DNA from 3 places in the Micromonospora sp. WMMD1120 genome. Region 2 is predicted to be linked to each of the others. Evidence: riboswitches for the same ligand, from Rfam matches in the RefSeq annotation. Region 2 holds a riboswitch; each other region holds the start of a gene.
The links. Region 2 has a riboswitch for cobalamin ahead of bluB (5,6-dimethylbenzimidazole synthase). Riboswitches for the same ligand answer to the same signal wherever they lie in the genome.
Positions count from the first base shown of each region.

Region 1: linked by a shared signal. The riboswitch ahead of cobN (cobaltochelatase subunit CobN) and the one ahead of bluB (5,6-dimethylbenzimidazole synthase) in region 2 are both predicted to bind cobalamin.
Region 3: linked by a shared signal. The riboswitch ahead of O7634_RS23140 (ribonucleoside-diphosphate reductase subunit alpha) and the one ahead of bluB (5,6-dimethylbenzimidazole synthase) in region 2 are both predicted to bind cobalamin.

Region 1 is NZ_JARUBO010000005.1:5,719,348-5,724,244, reverse strand. Features, by position in the region: gene O7634_RS26485 (hypothetical protein) at 1-303, opposite strand, end outside; gene O7634_RS26480 (RNA polymerase sigma factor) at 296-877, opposite strand; gene O7634_RS26475 (hypothetical protein) at 996-1,331, shown strand; cobalamin riboswitch at 1,881-2,010, shown strand; gene cobN (cobaltochelatase subunit CobN) at 2,240-4,897, shown strand, end outside.
Region 2 is NZ_JARUBO010000005.1:3,939,186-3,944,082, reverse strand. Features, by position in the region: gene O7634_RS18580 (glycosyl hydrolase family 18 protein) at 1-534, shown strand, start outside; gene O7634_RS18575 (prolyl oligopeptidase family serine peptidase) at 781-2,049, shown strand; gene O7634_RS18570 (GyrI-like domain-containing protein) at 2,074-2,712, shown strand; cobalamin riboswitch at 2,774-2,975, shown strand; gene bluB (5,6-dimethylbenzimidazole synthase) at 3,005-3,634, shown strand; gene O7634_RS18560 (hypothetical protein) at 3,708-3,974, opposite strand; gene O7634_RS18555 (dihydrofolate reductase family protein) at 4,122-4,700, shown strand; gene O7634_RS18550 (helix-turn-helix domain-containing protein) at 4,682-4,897, opposite strand, start outside.
Region 3 is NZ_JARUBO010000005.1:5,055,736-5,060,632, forward strand. Features, by position in the region: gene O7634_RS23135 (enolase C-terminal domain-like protein) at 1-609, opposite strand, end outside; cobalamin riboswitch at 1,106-1,323, shown strand; gene O7634_RS23140 (ribonucleoside-diphosphate reductase subunit alpha) at 1,517-3,835, shown strand; gene O7634_RS23145 (ribonucleotide-diphosphate reductase subunit beta) at 3,874-4,869, shown strand; gene O7634_RS23150 (MerR family transcriptional regulator) at 4,866-4,897, opposite strand, start outside.

The DNA of each region.
Region 1 (4,897 bases), 1.8 Mb from region 2:
GGTGACGGCCCGTTGCCCGGGTAGCGGCGACGGGGTGGCGTCGGGTGGCGTCGGGGCGGGCCCGACGGCGACGCGCACGCCGGCGAAGCGCAGCAGCCCGGTGACGGCGTCGGCGACGGCCGCCCGGGTCGGCGGCGTCACGGCCACCACCAGGGCGACGACCGCCGCCGCTGCCACCGGACGCCACCGCCGCCGGGGCGCCGGCTTCCCGAGGCGTACGCGGACCCGGGCCCGCACGTCGGGCGGATCGGGCGTGTCCAGCCAGCCGGCCAGCTCGCGCAGCTCCCGTTCGAGCTCACCCATGCCGGATCCCCTCCCGGTCGAGCAGGCCGCGGAGTTTCGTCAGCGCCCGGGAGGTGCGCGACTTCACGGTGCCCCGGGGCCAGCCGAGCATCCGCGCTGTCTCCTCCTCGGTGAGGTCGAGGAAGAACCGGCAGACGATCACCTCGCGGTCGCGTACCGGCAGTTGTCGCAGGGCCTCCACCAGCGCGGCCCGGCGCTCCCCGGCCAGGACGGCGTCGAAGGCCCCGTCCCCGGCGACATCGGCGTCCGGGCGCGCCGCCGCGGCCCGTAGGACGAGCCCGTCGCGCCGGCCACGGGAGCGGTGCAGGTTGCGGGTCTCGTTGGCGACGATCGCGAGCAGCCAGGACCGGAAGGACCCGTCGCCGCGATACCGGGCCAGCGTGCGGTACGCCTTCACGAACGCCTCCTGGACGACGTCCTCGGAGTCCGCGCCGGCACCGAGCAGCACCGCCGTCCGGTACGCGGACGCGGTGTGCCGAGCGACCAGGAGGTCGTAGGCCTCCAGGTCACCGGCCTGAGCGCGGGTGACGAGCGCGTCGTCGTCCAGGGCGACCTCCGTTCGCAGCACCCTCATGACACCGGTCACCCGCCGGTGGTTCCATCCGCCGTGGGTCAGCCTGCTCCCATCCGGCACGCAGCGTATTGCCAGGTTGCGGTGCTGAACTGGAGGGCGTCGAGGAGAGGGGCGGGTCATGGGCTGGTTCAGTCGCCGGTCACGGGGCGTCGAGGCGACCCCGACGAAGCTGGATCGGGAGGCGACCCGCGACGACCTCGCGGCGCTGGAGACGTTCGTCACCACCCGGCGTGGGGTGGAGTTCTACCTGGAGCCGGAGACGACGGCCACGGACACCACCGTGGTGGCGATCGCCCACGACGGCGAGTGGATCCGTCGCCGGACCGGCACGCCGCGCGCGGCGGGGAGCATCGCCCGAAAGCACGCGGTGCCGCTGTACGAGGCGGCGCGCACCGGCTATCCGGAGCGGATGCGGGTGTGGAACCGCGCGCACCCGGAGCGGCGCGCCCGCTGAGACCGGACGGCCCGGGGGTGGCCTGGACGGCTGACCGGGACCGGCGGGCTCTGCCCAGCGTCGATCATCACACTGCCCGGTCCGTCGGTGACCATGGCGAGCCGGTCGGAACCGCCTCCCGGCCCGGGTCGCCCGGACAGCGTCGGACCCGACCGGCGAGGTGCCGGATTCGCACGGCGACGATGATGATCGACCTCCGGGATCGACGGCGGACGGTGGCCCGGCCCGCGCCGATCCGAGGTGACCGGGCCGTCGCGCGCCCGCCCGGCGGGATCGTCGGCGCAGGCCAGAAGGGGCGCTCGCGCGGCCCCGAACAGCCATGCGCGTCCTTTGCTCTGCTTATCCCGACGCACCGGTGACGGTCGGTCACCGGTGCGTCCGGGTAGGCAGAGCAAAGGGCGTGGGGGATCGATCCGGGGCGCTGCGTGGCAGGCGTCGACGCGCAGGCCGATCGACAACTGGCGATGGTTGGCGCCCGCCTGGCAGGGCCCGGGCCGGCGTTGACCGGCGGCGCGCGGGTGTGGCAGCATTCGCGGCCTGACGGCAGTGAAGGAAGTCGGTGCGATTCCGACGCGGTCCCGCCACTGTCACCGGGGAGTGATCCCCCCTCGTGAGTCACGACCGTGTGTCTGCGGTTGGAAGGCCGGGGGAGAGCGTCGATCCGGAAGCCAGGATACTTCGGCCGTCGGGATGTGCCCCAGGGCGTGGACACCCGAGGAGGACCGGATGACGCACAGCGTCTCATTCATCGACGAACATCGTCGTCATCAGCGCAGCCGCCGCTCCGGCGGACCCGAGGACGCGCGCGCCCGGCAGCGGTAATCCGCCACCCTCCCGGCTCGTCGCACCCACCCGCATCGTCCCTGTCGCCCGCGTGGCGGCCGGGTCGTCACCCTCCGGAGCCCACCGTGCGCGTCCTGCTACTGTCCACCGCCGACACCGACCTGCTCGCCGCCCGCGCCAGCGGCGCGGACTACCGGCTGGCCAACCCCGCCCGGGTCGCCGCCGAGGAGGTGCCCGCCCTGCTCGACGGGGTCGCCCTCGTCGTCGTACGCCTGCTCGGCGGTCGGCAGGCGTGGCCGGACGGCCTCGACGCGGTGCTCGCCAGCGGCCTGCCGACGGTGGTGCTCGGCGGCGAGGCGCTGCCCGACGCGGAGCTGATGGCCATCTCCACGGTGCCGTCCGGAGTGGTCACGCAGGCGCTGGCGTACCTCGTCGAGGGCGGACCGGACAACCTCCGGCAACTCGCCCGGTTCCTGTCCGACACGGTGCTGCTCACCGGCGAGGGGTTCACCCCGCCCACGCCGACCCCGGCGTACGGCGTGCACGGCGACCACCCGAGCGACCCGGAGCGGCCCACGGTGGGCATCGTCTTCTACCGGGCGCACGCCCTGGCCGGCAACACCGCCTTCGTCGACGTGCTCGCCGACGCGGTACGCGCGGCCGGCGGCAACCCGCTGCCGATCTTCTGCGGATCGCTGCGCGGGCTCACCGCCGGGGCCGGCCCGCTCGGGCTCTTCGCCCGCTGCGACGCGCTGCTGGTCACCGTCCTGGCCGCCGGCGGCGCGGTCGCCGCGGACGCCTCCGGCGGCGGCGACGAGGACGCCTGGGACGTCGGCGCCCTGGCCGCCCTGGACGTGCCTGTCATCCAGGCGCTCTGCCTGACCAGCACCCACGCGCAGTGGGCCGGCAGCGACGCCGGCCTGTCCCCACTGGACGCGGCGATGCAGGTGGCGATCCCCGAGTTCGACGGCCGGATCGTCACCGTGCCGTTCTCGTTCAAGCAGATCGACCCGGACGGTCTCTCGGTGTACGCCGCCGACACCGAGCGGGCCGCCCGGGTCGCCGGGATCGCGGTGCGCCACGCCCGGCTGCGGTACGTGCCCAACGCCGACAAGCGGGTCGCCGTGGTGCTCAGCTCGTACCCCACCAAGCACTCCCGGGTCGGCAACGCGGTCGGGCTGGACACCCCGGTCTCGGCGGTCCGGCTGTTCGCCGCGCTCGCCGAGGCCGGCTACGACCTGGGCGACGCGCCGCCACCGGCGGACGGCGACGCGCTGATCCACGCGCTGATCGCCGCCGGTGGTCACGACGTGGAGTGGCTCACCCCGGAGCAACTGGCCGCCGCCGAGGCCCGGATACCGGGTCCGACGTACCGGCGCTGGTTCGAGCAGGTCCCGGCCGAGCTGCGCGAGCGGATGCGGGAGCACTGGGGTGACCCGCCGGGCGAGCTGTACACCGACGACGGGGACATCGTGCTCGCCGGGCTGCGCTTCGGCAACGTGGCGCTGCTGATCCAACCGCCGCGTGGATTCGGGGAGAACCCGATCGCGATCTACCACGACCCGGACCTGCCGCCCAGTCACCACTACCTGGCCGCGTACCGCTGGCTGGCCGCCCCGGTCGCCGACGGCGGCTTCGGCGCGGACGCCGTGGTGCACCTGGGCAAGCACGGCACCCTGGAGTGGCTGCCCGGCAAGGGGCTCGGCCTGGCCGCCGACTGCGCGCCCGACGCGGTCCTGGCCGACCTGCCGCTGGTCTACCCGTTCATCGTCAACGACCCCGGCGAGGGCACCCAGGCCAAGCGCCGGGCGCACGCCGTGGTGATCGACCACCTGGTGCCACCGATGGCCCGCGCCGAGACCTACGGCGACCTGGCCAAACTGGAGCAACTGCTGGACGAGTACGCGACAGTGCAGGCCCTCGACCCGGCGAAGGTGCCGACCGTGCGGGCGCAGATCTGGGACCTGGTGCGCGCCGCCGAGCTGCACCACGACCTGCACGCCGAGGCGATGCCCGACGCCGACGACTTCGACGACTTCGTGCTGCACCTCGACGGCTACCTCTGCGAGGTCAAGGACGTGCAGATCCGCGACGGGCTGCACATCCTCGCCGACGCGCCCACCGGCGAGCCGCGCGTCAACCTGGTCCTCGCGGTGCTGCGCGCCCCACAGATCTGGGGTGGGACCCGCGCCCTGCCCGGCCTGCGGCAGGCCCTCGCCGCCGCGTACGCCCTCGACGAGCAGGAACTGCTGGCGTCCCCGGGGCAGCGGCTCGCGCTGCCCGCCGCGTTGACCGACGTGGTGGACGGGCCGGCCGGCACCGCCGCCGACGCGATCGACCTGATCGAGGCCGTCGCCCGGCGGCTGGTGGTCGGCATGGAGACCCTCAACTGGGCGGTGGACGCGGTCGACGCCGTGGTGCTCGAGGTGACCGGCCGCCCGATCCCGGACGCCGCAGCGGTGCTGCGCTTCGCCGCCACCGAACTGGTGCCCCGACTGGACCGGACCACCGACGAGCTGCGCCACACCCTCGGCGCGCTGGACGGGCGGTTCGTGCCGCCCGGCCCGTCCGGCTCACCCACCCGTGGCCTGGTCAACGTGCTGCCCACCGGGCGCAACTTCTACTCCGTCGACCCGAAGGCCATCCCCAGCCGCAACGCGTGGGACGTCGGGGTGGCCCTGGCCGACTCGCTGCTGGCCCGGCACCTCGCCGACACCGGGGCGTACCCCCGCTCGGTGGGGTTGACCGTGTGGGGCACCAGCGCGATGCGGACCCAGGGCGAC
Region 2 (4,897 bases):
GGCAACATCAACACGCTGTCCACGTCGCAGGCCAACCTGATCCGGATCATCGACGGCGTGCTGGCCCGGATGCCGTCGAACTTCGGCCTGACCATGGCACCGGAGACGGCCTACGTCACCGGCGGCAGCGTGGTCTACGGCTCGATCTGGGGCTCGTACCTGCCGATCATCAAGAGGTACGTGGACAACGGCCGGCTGTGGTGGCTGAACATGCAGTACTACAACGGCAGCATGTACGGCTGCGTCGGCGACTCGTACCCGGCGGGCACGGTGCAGGGCTTCACCGTGCAGACGCAGTGCCTCAACAACGGCCTCACCATCCAGGGCACCACCATCCGCGTCCCGTACGACAAGCAGGTTCCGGGCCTGCCCGCGCAGATCGGCGCCGGCGGCGGCTACCTGTCGACCTCGCTGGTCACGCAGGCGTGGAACTCCGTACCCGGCCTCAAAGGGCTGATGACCTGGTCGGCCAACTGGGACGGGTCGAAGGGCTGGACGTTCGGCGACAACGTGAAGCGACTACAGGGTCGCTGACAGGGGGCAACCACGAATCGGCTCTCCACAACAGACTGCTTCGACGGATGCCCCTACGGGGGCCACCGCGCCGATCAGCGCCTTTGACAGCACCCGTCGAAGGGGTCGCGCGTGCCGCGCGGCCCCTTCGACGGTGGGTTGGGGTGCGCTGATCGCGCACGGCGGCACCGGTTGCCCCCGGATCTCGGCGGCGTTAGGTTGAAATGCCATCGACAACGATCTACGCCGCTAGGTACGGGGGCTCGCATGTCCACGCCTGTCACTCGCCGCACCGTCCTGGCCGGGGGCGCCGGTGCCGCCATCGGCCTGGCGCTGCCCGCCACCGCCGCCCACGCCGGCGACCGCCACCACCGGACCAGCGTGAGCTTCACCCTCGACGCGCGCACGCTCGACGGTGGTGAACAGGTCACCTCGGTCACCCTCGACACCAGCCGCCTCGGGCCGATCGACAGCACCGCGCTCACCCCCGAAACGTTCAGCGTGCACGCCACGGCGACCAGCCCGCTCCCGATCGCGCCCGGTGACCTGATCTTCAGCGAGTACGACCTGGACCGTACGGTGACCGCGGCCCGGCTCGACCGACGCGGGAACGTCGTGCTGGAGCTGAGTCACGCCGAGGGTCAGACCGGTGGCGGCACCCTGGGCTACATCCTGAGCAAGGGCCGCAACGTCCGGCTCGATCTCGTCTACACCATCACGCAGAACACCCCACTCGTCCGGCGGCACGGCTCGCCGGTCACCATCACGCGCTTCGTACAGGGGCGGCTGTCGAACCCCGAGGTCGACGCGTTCACGCACCACGTCTCGCGCTCCGGCATGAAATACCGGCTCTACTCCCCCGAGCGTTCGCTCCGCCACGGTCGCCGGCCGCTGATCGTCTGGTTGCACGGCGCCGGCGAGGGCGCGTCGCTGCCCGACGACTACTACGACAACGAGACCACGCTGCGCGCCAACCGTGGCGCGCTCGGTTTCGCCACGCCGGAGGCGCAGCGGATCTTCTCCGGCGCGTACGTCGTCGCGCCGCAGAGCACGTCCTACTGGATGGAGGACGGCCCGCGGTTCGCCCCGCTGATCCGCGAGATCATCCAGGACCTCGTCCGCCGGGAGCGGGTCGACCCCGACCGGATCCACGTGGTCGGTTGCAGCAACGGTGGCTACATGTCCCTGGAGATGACGGTCACCTATCCCGACCTGTTCGCCGCGTCGGTGCCGATCTGCGGCGTCGTCGAGCCGCTCGGCGGGGACGGCCCGCCGCTGGTCACCGACGCGGAGCTGGCGGCGATCCGCACCCCGACCTGGCTGGTCACGTCGCTCGACGACGACACCGTGCCCCCGGAGACCAACACCATCCACGCCCACGACCTCATCCCGGGATCGCTGGTTACCCTGTACGACAATGTCGTCTGGAACGGATACCGGTTCCCCGGTCACTGGTCGTGGATCTACGTGGCCCGCAACGACCCGAGCCAGAACGGCACCCACATCTGGCAGTGGATGGCACGCCGTCGCCGGTGATCCGCAGCGGGTCCGGTGCGCCCCGTGACCGGTACCAGCGTGGGCAAGGTCGACTTCAGGAGGACCCTCGACGCCTACCGGGCGCAGCGCGGCCGGTTCCGGCTGGTCGACGTGCCCGACATGCGGTACCTGATGGTCGACGGCCACGGCGACCCCAACACCGCACCCGCGTTCACCGAGGCGATCGAGACGCTCTACCCGGTGGCGTACACGCTGAAGTTCGCCAGCAAGCGTGACCTCGGGCGCGACTACGTCGTCCCGCCGCTGGAGGGCCTGTGGTGGGCCGAGGACATGACGTCCTTCACCACGGCGCGGGACAAGTCACTGTGGAACTGGACGCTGCTGTTGATGGTTCCCGACTGGATCGACGAGTCCATGGTCGCGGCCGCCGTCGGGCAGGCCGGCGCCAAGCGCCGACCGGCGCGTCTCGACGACGTCCGCGTCCAGACGCTGTCCGAGGGCCGGTGCGTACAGACGCTGCACATCGGGTCCTTCGACGACGAGACCGCCGTGCTCGCCCACCTGCACGACGAGTTCATCCCCGGCAACGGGCTCCGGATGAGCGGGCGGCACCACGAGATCTACCTCAGCGACTTCCGCAGGGTCGCCCCCGACCGGCGGCGCACGATCCTTCGGCAGCCGGTCGTCGGCGCCCCCGGGTGAGCGGCCTCCGACGCCGTCACGCCCCGGCACCACCCCGTCCGTTTCCCGACTATGGTGGGCGGTGGCACACACGTTGCGAGGTGCCCCGCGCGAGTGGGGAGAATCGGGAAGCCGGTGTGAATCCGGCACGGGCCCGCCGCGGTGACCGGGGAGCTGCCACCCACGCGTCCCAGACGCAGCCACTGGCCCCGAGAGGGCTGGGAAGGCGGGTGACCAGCGCAGATCCGGGAGTCCGAAGACCGGCCTCGCGTCACCGGCCCCGAACGGGGCACGAGCGCAGCGGGAGCCTGCCGTGAACACCGGACTCTACGAGACCATCCACCGCCGCCGGGACGTACGCGCCCAGTTCACCGGGGCGCCGATCCCCGACGAGACGTTGCAGCGGGTCCTCGCGGCGGCGCACGCCGCGCCGAGCGTCGGCCTGTCCCAGCCCTGGGACTTCATAGTGGTCCGCGACCCCGGGCTGCGCCACGAGTTCCACCGGCACGTGGAACAGGAGCGGGACATCTTCGCGGCCACCCTCGACGGCGCGGCGGCGGAACGCTTCGCGAGGATCAAGATCGATGGTGTACGCGAGTCGACGCTGTCGGTCGTGGTCACCTACGACCCGGAGCGGGGTGGGCCGGCGGTGCTCGGTCGGCACGCGATAGCCGACGCCGGCCTCTACTCGGTCTGCCTGGCGATCCAGAACCTGTGGCTGGCCGCGACCGCCGAGCACCTCGGAGTCGGGTGGGTCTCGTTCTACCGGGAGCCGTTCCTGCGTGACCTGCTCGGCATTCCGGCCACCGTCCGCCCGGTGGCGTGGCTCTGCCTCGGCCCGGTCACCCATCTGGAGCAGACGCCGGACCTGGAGCGCCACGGCTGGCGGCAGCGACGGCCGGTGTCGGCGGTGATCCACCACGATCGATGGACCAGCGGGTGACCGGGTGACCGGATGGCTGGCGCGGCACTCCCGCGCCAGCCGGAGCCGGCAGTGCGCACCGACCCCGCGCTGGTCACCCCTCGCCGGCTCGGTGGTGCACCACCAGCTCGTCGATCTCCAACCGGCCGACCCGCAGCTCCCGCACGACCGCCCGGCGGATGGCGAGCCGCCCGATGACCAGCGCGCCGACCGCCACGGCGCCCACCGCCAGCGCCCCGACGGCCAGGGCGCCGAGCGACGCCGCCCCCGCGGCCCGCGCGCCGGTGGCCGCCGCGCCGGTCGCCGCCGCACCGGTGGCGCGCGCCCCGGTCATCCGCATCAGGCCAACCTCTCGCTTCATGACCCCATTGTCCGCGAGCCGCCGGCCACCCGCTTCCCAGCTCCCGGATGTCAGCCCGGTAGCTGCTGTCGTTTCTGTCCAAGACGGTCGCCACCGCCTCCATCTAGCCTGGGTCCAGCACCCCGCCGAACCTGAGGAGTGAACACGATGCGTCGCGTGGTCTACACCGGTTTCATGTCGCTCGACGGCGTGGTGGACTCGCCGGGCGGCGGGCCGGGTGAGGAGCACCGCAGCGGCGGTTGGGTGTTCAAGGACCTCGAGTTCGTCCCCGAGGCGTGGTCGTTGAAGGGCGAGGAGCTCGCCGAGACGACGGCGCTGATGTTCGGCCGGCACAGCTACGAGGTGTTCGCACCGGTCTGGCCCGGCTCGGAGGACCACGCCGGCTACCGGGAGCTGCCCAAGTACGTCGTGTCGAGCACGCTGACCGACGACGCCCTGGTGGACGGGTGGGGCCCGACGACGATCCTGCGCTCGACCGCGGACGTCGCCGCGCTCAAGGAGGGTGACGGCGGTGCCATCTTCATCCACGGGAGCGCGGAGTTGGCTCGCCGGTTGTCGGACGCGGGTCTGATCGACCAGTACAACCTGCTCGTCTTCCCCGTGCTGCTCGGCGCCGGCAAGACCCTGTTCGGCCGGGCCGACCGGGACAAGCACATGCTCACGCTGCGCGAGTCGGAGACGTACTCGAACGGCATCCTGAAACTGGTCTACGACGTCCGGCGCTGATCCAGGTCCAGGGCGATCGCGCCGCCGACGCCCTCGCGCAGTTGGCCGGCGGTGCGGCCGACGTAGGTGCGCAGCGCCCGCGCCAGGTGCGGCTCGTCGAAGTAGTCGAGCTTGGCGACGACGTCGACCGCCGGCTCGCCGGCAGCCAGAAGGACCGCGGCCGTACGGGCGCGCTCGATCTGCCGGACGCCGCCCTG
Region 3 (4,897 bases), 1.1 Mb from region 2:
GTCGCCGTAGCCGAGCCAGCCGGCCGAGGTGGTGTAGGCGGGGTAGCCGGTCCGCTCCAGCTCGGCGACCCGGTCGGCCTTCGTGCTCTCCTTGGCCCGAAGGATGGCCAGCGCCTCGTCGCGGGTCAGGGCGTCGGACAGGTAGCGCAGGTCCGCGATGTCGACCAGGTGCTCGGGGGACATGTCGACGAGCAGTCGCCACAGTGGTTTGTCGGCGAGCCGGGCGACCAGGTCCCACGAGGCGTTCAGCACGGCGGCGAGGGACAGGTGGACGACACCCTTCTCGGGTCCGAGCCAGCGGAGCTGCGAGTCGGACGTGAGGAGACGGTAGACCGCGCCCATGTCGGCCGCCATGGTCGCCACGTCCATGCCCACCAGGGTCTGCGCCTGGTGCGCCGCCGCCGCGGCGACGATGTCGTTGCCGCGGCCGATGGTGAAGGTCAGGCCGTGGCCGGCGAGCGGCACGCCGGCGCTGTCCACGCCGTCGGTGTGCAGGACGACGTAGGCCGCCGAGTAGTCGCCGTCCTTGTTCATGGCATCGGACCCGTCGGCCGTCAGGGAGGTGGGGAAGCGGACGTCCTCGATGGTGACGGCAGTGATCTGCGGCATGCGCTCCTCGCCCTGCTCAGCTAAAGATCAGATGAAAATCGGAGTATACGGAGGGCTGATCCAGCCCGTCAACGACATCGATCATGCCGGAAAGGCAGACATCCGATGTTTGGTCGTCGATGTCACCCCGGGCGCGATGTCGGCCCGCGTCCCCTGTCCCTGGTCGGCGCCCGACTGTGATGGCGCTTCCCGAGATGCCGTTAGCCGTGCAGCACAGCACGGGTAAGGGGCAGTGTCGGGGTGGGTCCACGCGGAGAGAGCGGAAGATTGGATGTTCGCCTCTCGGGAGCGCATCGACGTCGGATTATGAAGAGTGTTTGTTGTTGCCGGTAGCCGCATACATCAAATCTTTTTTCTCGGTCGGGCGGCGTCAGCGAATCCACGGTGGCAGAGCCCCGCTCCGGCCCACCCCCGGGCTGGTGACGATCGTCACCGCTGAACGCCCGACACGCCCGGAACCGACATGTGGGGTGTGACAACGCCACCGTCCCTATATATGGTGTCGAGCGCAGCTGGTTCGGCCGCTCATCCGGCGCGGTCGAGGCAAGAGGGAACCCGGTGTGAATCCGGGACTGTCCCGCAGCGGTGAGTGGGAACGACAGCCGTCATCAGCACTGGGCCACCGATCGGCCTGGGAAGCGACGGCCAGTAGGAGACCGGCGAGCCCGGTCGTGCCCGCGAGTCCGAAGACCTGCCAGCGCGCCGCGTACCCGAACCCGGGCGCGCGGCGGTCCGAGGCCGCGTGGGACGGCTGACGCCACCCGACCCCACGCCGCGCGGGCGTGGCGTCCGACGGTGTCCGTCTCCTCGTGTCCGAGGGCCCCCAAGGTCTCGAACTCCCGAGGAGCGAGTGGTGACAGTCACCGAGGTGGTCCCGGTCAGCGGCGAGACGCCGCGGCGGACCCCGATGCAGGTCCGCAAGCGCGACGGCGCCACCGAAACCGTGGACGTGAACAGGATCGTCCGGGCGGTCGAGCGGTGGGCCGACGACCTCACCGACGTCGACCCGATGCGGGTGGCCACCAGGACCATCAGCGGCCTCTACGACGGCGCGACGACTGCCGAGCTGGACCGGCTGTCCATCCAGACGGCGGCCGAGATGATCGGTGAGGAACCGCAGTACTCGCGCCTCGCCGCCCGGCTGCTGGCGGGATACGTCGACAAGGAGGTGCGTCGGCAGGGGATCACCGCGTTCAGCGCGGCGGTCCGGCTCGGCCACGCCGAGGGCCTGATCGGCGACGACACCGCCGCGTTCGTCGCCGCGCACGCCGAGACGCTCGACGACGCCGTCGACCCGGACGGGGACCGCAGGTTCGAGTACTTCGGCCTGCGCACCGTGTACGACAGGTACCTGCTGCGCCACCCCACCAGCCGGCTCGTGCTGGAGACCCCGCAGTACTGGCTGCTGCGGGTGGCCTGCGGGCTGTCCCGCACCCCGCAGGAGGCGGTCGACTTCTACCGACTGATTTCCAGCCTCGCCTATCTGCCCAGCTCGCCGACGCTGTTCAACTCCGGCACCCGGCACACCCAGATGTCCTCCTGCTACCTCGTCGACTCCCCGCGCGACGAGCTGGACTCGATCTACGCGCGGTACGCCCAGGTCGCCAACCTGTCCAAGTTCGCCGGCGGCATCGGCATCGCGTACTCGCGGGTCCGGTCCCGGGGCGCGCTGATCCGCGGCACCAACGGGCAGTCCAACGGGATCGTGCCGTGGCTGCGGACGCTCGACGCCAGCGTCGCCGCCGTCAACCAGGGCGGCCGGCGCAAGGGCGCGGCCTGCGTCTACCTGGAAGCGTGGCACCCGGACATCGAGGAGTTCCTGCACCTGCGGGACAACACGGGCGAGGACGCCCGGCGGACGCACAACCTGAACCTGGCCAACTGGGTCCCGGACGAGTTCATGCGCCGCGTCGAGGCCGACGAGGTGTGGTCGCTCTTCGACCCGCACGAGGTGCCCGAACTGCCGGACCTGTGGGGGGAGCGGTTCGACGCCGCGTACCGCGCGGCCGAGGCGCAGGGCCGCTACGTGCGGCAGGTCCCGGCGCGCGAGCTGTACGGCCTGATGATGCGTACCCTCGCCCAGACCGGCAACGGGTGGATGACCTTCAAGGACGCCGCCAACCGGCTCTGCAACCAGACCGCCGAGCCGGGCAACGTGGTGCACCTGTCCAACCTCTGCACCGAGATCGTCGAGGTGTCCAGCGACGCCGAGACCGCCGTGTGCAACCTGGGGTCGGTGAACCTCGCCGCCCACCTCGCCGACGGCGGCATCGACTGGGAACGGCTGCGCGCCACGGTCCGGACCGCGGTGACCTTCCTCGACCGGGTCATCGACATCAACTACTACCCGACCCCGCAGGCGGCGGCGAGCAACCCCCGCTGGCGGCCGGTCGGGCTCGGGCTGATGGGTCTGCAGGACGTGTTCTTCGCGCTGCGCCTGCCGTTCGACTCGCCGGCCGCCCGGGAGCTGTCCACCCGGATCAGCGAGGAGCTGTACCTGACCGCGCTGGAGACCTCCGCCGACCTGGCGCGGGAGTTCGGCGCCCACCCGGCCTACCCGCAGACCCGGGCCGCGCGGGGCCAGCTGCAACCGGACCTGTGGGGTGTCGAGGGTACGCAGACCGCCCGGTGGACCGCGCTGCGCACGGCGGTCGAGGCGTACGGGCTGCGCAACTCGCTGCTGGTGGCCGTCGCGCCGACGGCGACCATCGCCTCGATCGCCGGCTGCTACGAGTGCATCGAGCCGCAGGTGTCCAACCTGTTCAAACGGGAGACCCTGTCCGGCGAGTTCCTCCAGGTCAACACCGCTCTGGTACGGGAGCTGAAGGCCCGCGGCCTGTGGACCGACCGGATCCGTTCGGCGATCAAGCGCGCCGAGGGGTCGGTGCAGGACATCACCGAACTGCCGGCCGCCGTGCGGGAGGTGTTCCGCACGGCATGGGAGCTGCCGCAGCGCGCGCTGATCGACCTGGCCGCCGCCCGCGCCCCGTTCATCGACCAGTCCCAGTCGCTGAACCTGTTCCTGGCCGCGCCGACCATCGGCAAGCTCTCCTCGATGTACCTGTACGCCTGGAAGGCCGGGCTGAAGACCACGTACTACCTGCGCTCGCGGCCCGCCACCCGGATCCAGCAGGCCACCGTCGCCCTCGTCGCGCCGTCGGCCGCCGACGCGGAGGCGCTGGCCTGCTCGCTGGAGAACCCCGAGTCGTGCGAGGCCTGCCAGTGACGGCCGCCGACACCACCACCGACCCGAGGACCACACACATGCTGCTCGACCCGGGGATGGACCTCACCCTCCGCCCGATGCGTTACCCGCACTTCTTCGACCGCTTCCGCGACGCCATCCGCAACACCTGGACGGTCGAGGAGGTGGACCTGCACGCCGACCTCGCCGACCTCGACAAGCTGTCACCGGCCGAGCGGCACCTGGTCAGTCGCCTGGTCGCGTTCTTCGCCACCGGCGACACCATCGTCGCCAACAACCTGGTGCTCAACCTCTACCAGCACGTGAACAGCCCCGAGGGCCGGCTCTACCTGTCGCGGCAACTGTTCGAGGAGGCCGTGCACGTCCAGTTCTATCTCAACCTGCTCGACACGTACGTGCCGGACGAGGCCGAGCGCTTCGCCGCCTTCGCCGCGATCGAGAACATCCCCTCGATCCGCCGCAAGGCGGAGTTCTGCTTCCGCTGGATCGACTCGCTGCACGAGCTGCGGGAGCTGCGCACCCGGGACGACCGGCGGGCGTTCCTGCTGAACCTGATCTGCTTCGCCGCCTGCATCGAGGGCCTGTTCTTCTACGGCGCCTTCGCGTACGTCTACTTCCTACGGTCGCGCGGCCTGTTGCACGGTCTGGCCTCCGGCACCAACTGGGTGTTCCGCGACGAGTCGATGCACATGGCGTTCGCGTTCGACGTGGTCGACACCGTCCGCGCCGAGGAGCCGGACCTGTTCGACGACGACCTCGCCGAGCAGGTCCGCCGGATGCTCACCGAGGCGGTCGAGTGTGAGGTGCAGTTCGCCGAGGACCTGGTGGGCCAGGGCGTGCCCGGCCTGACCCTCGCCGACATGCGGGAGTACCTCCAGCACGTCGCCGACCGTCGGCTCGCGCAGCTCGGCATCGCGCCACACTACGGGTCGGGCAACCCGTTCGCCTTCATGGAGTTGCAGGACGTGCAGGAGCTGTCCAACTTCTTCGAACGGCGGGTCTCGGCGTACCAGGTCGGGGTGACCGGCACCGTCGCCTTCGACGACGACTTCTAGCCGGCCGCCCCGACGGCGGGGCGTCGCT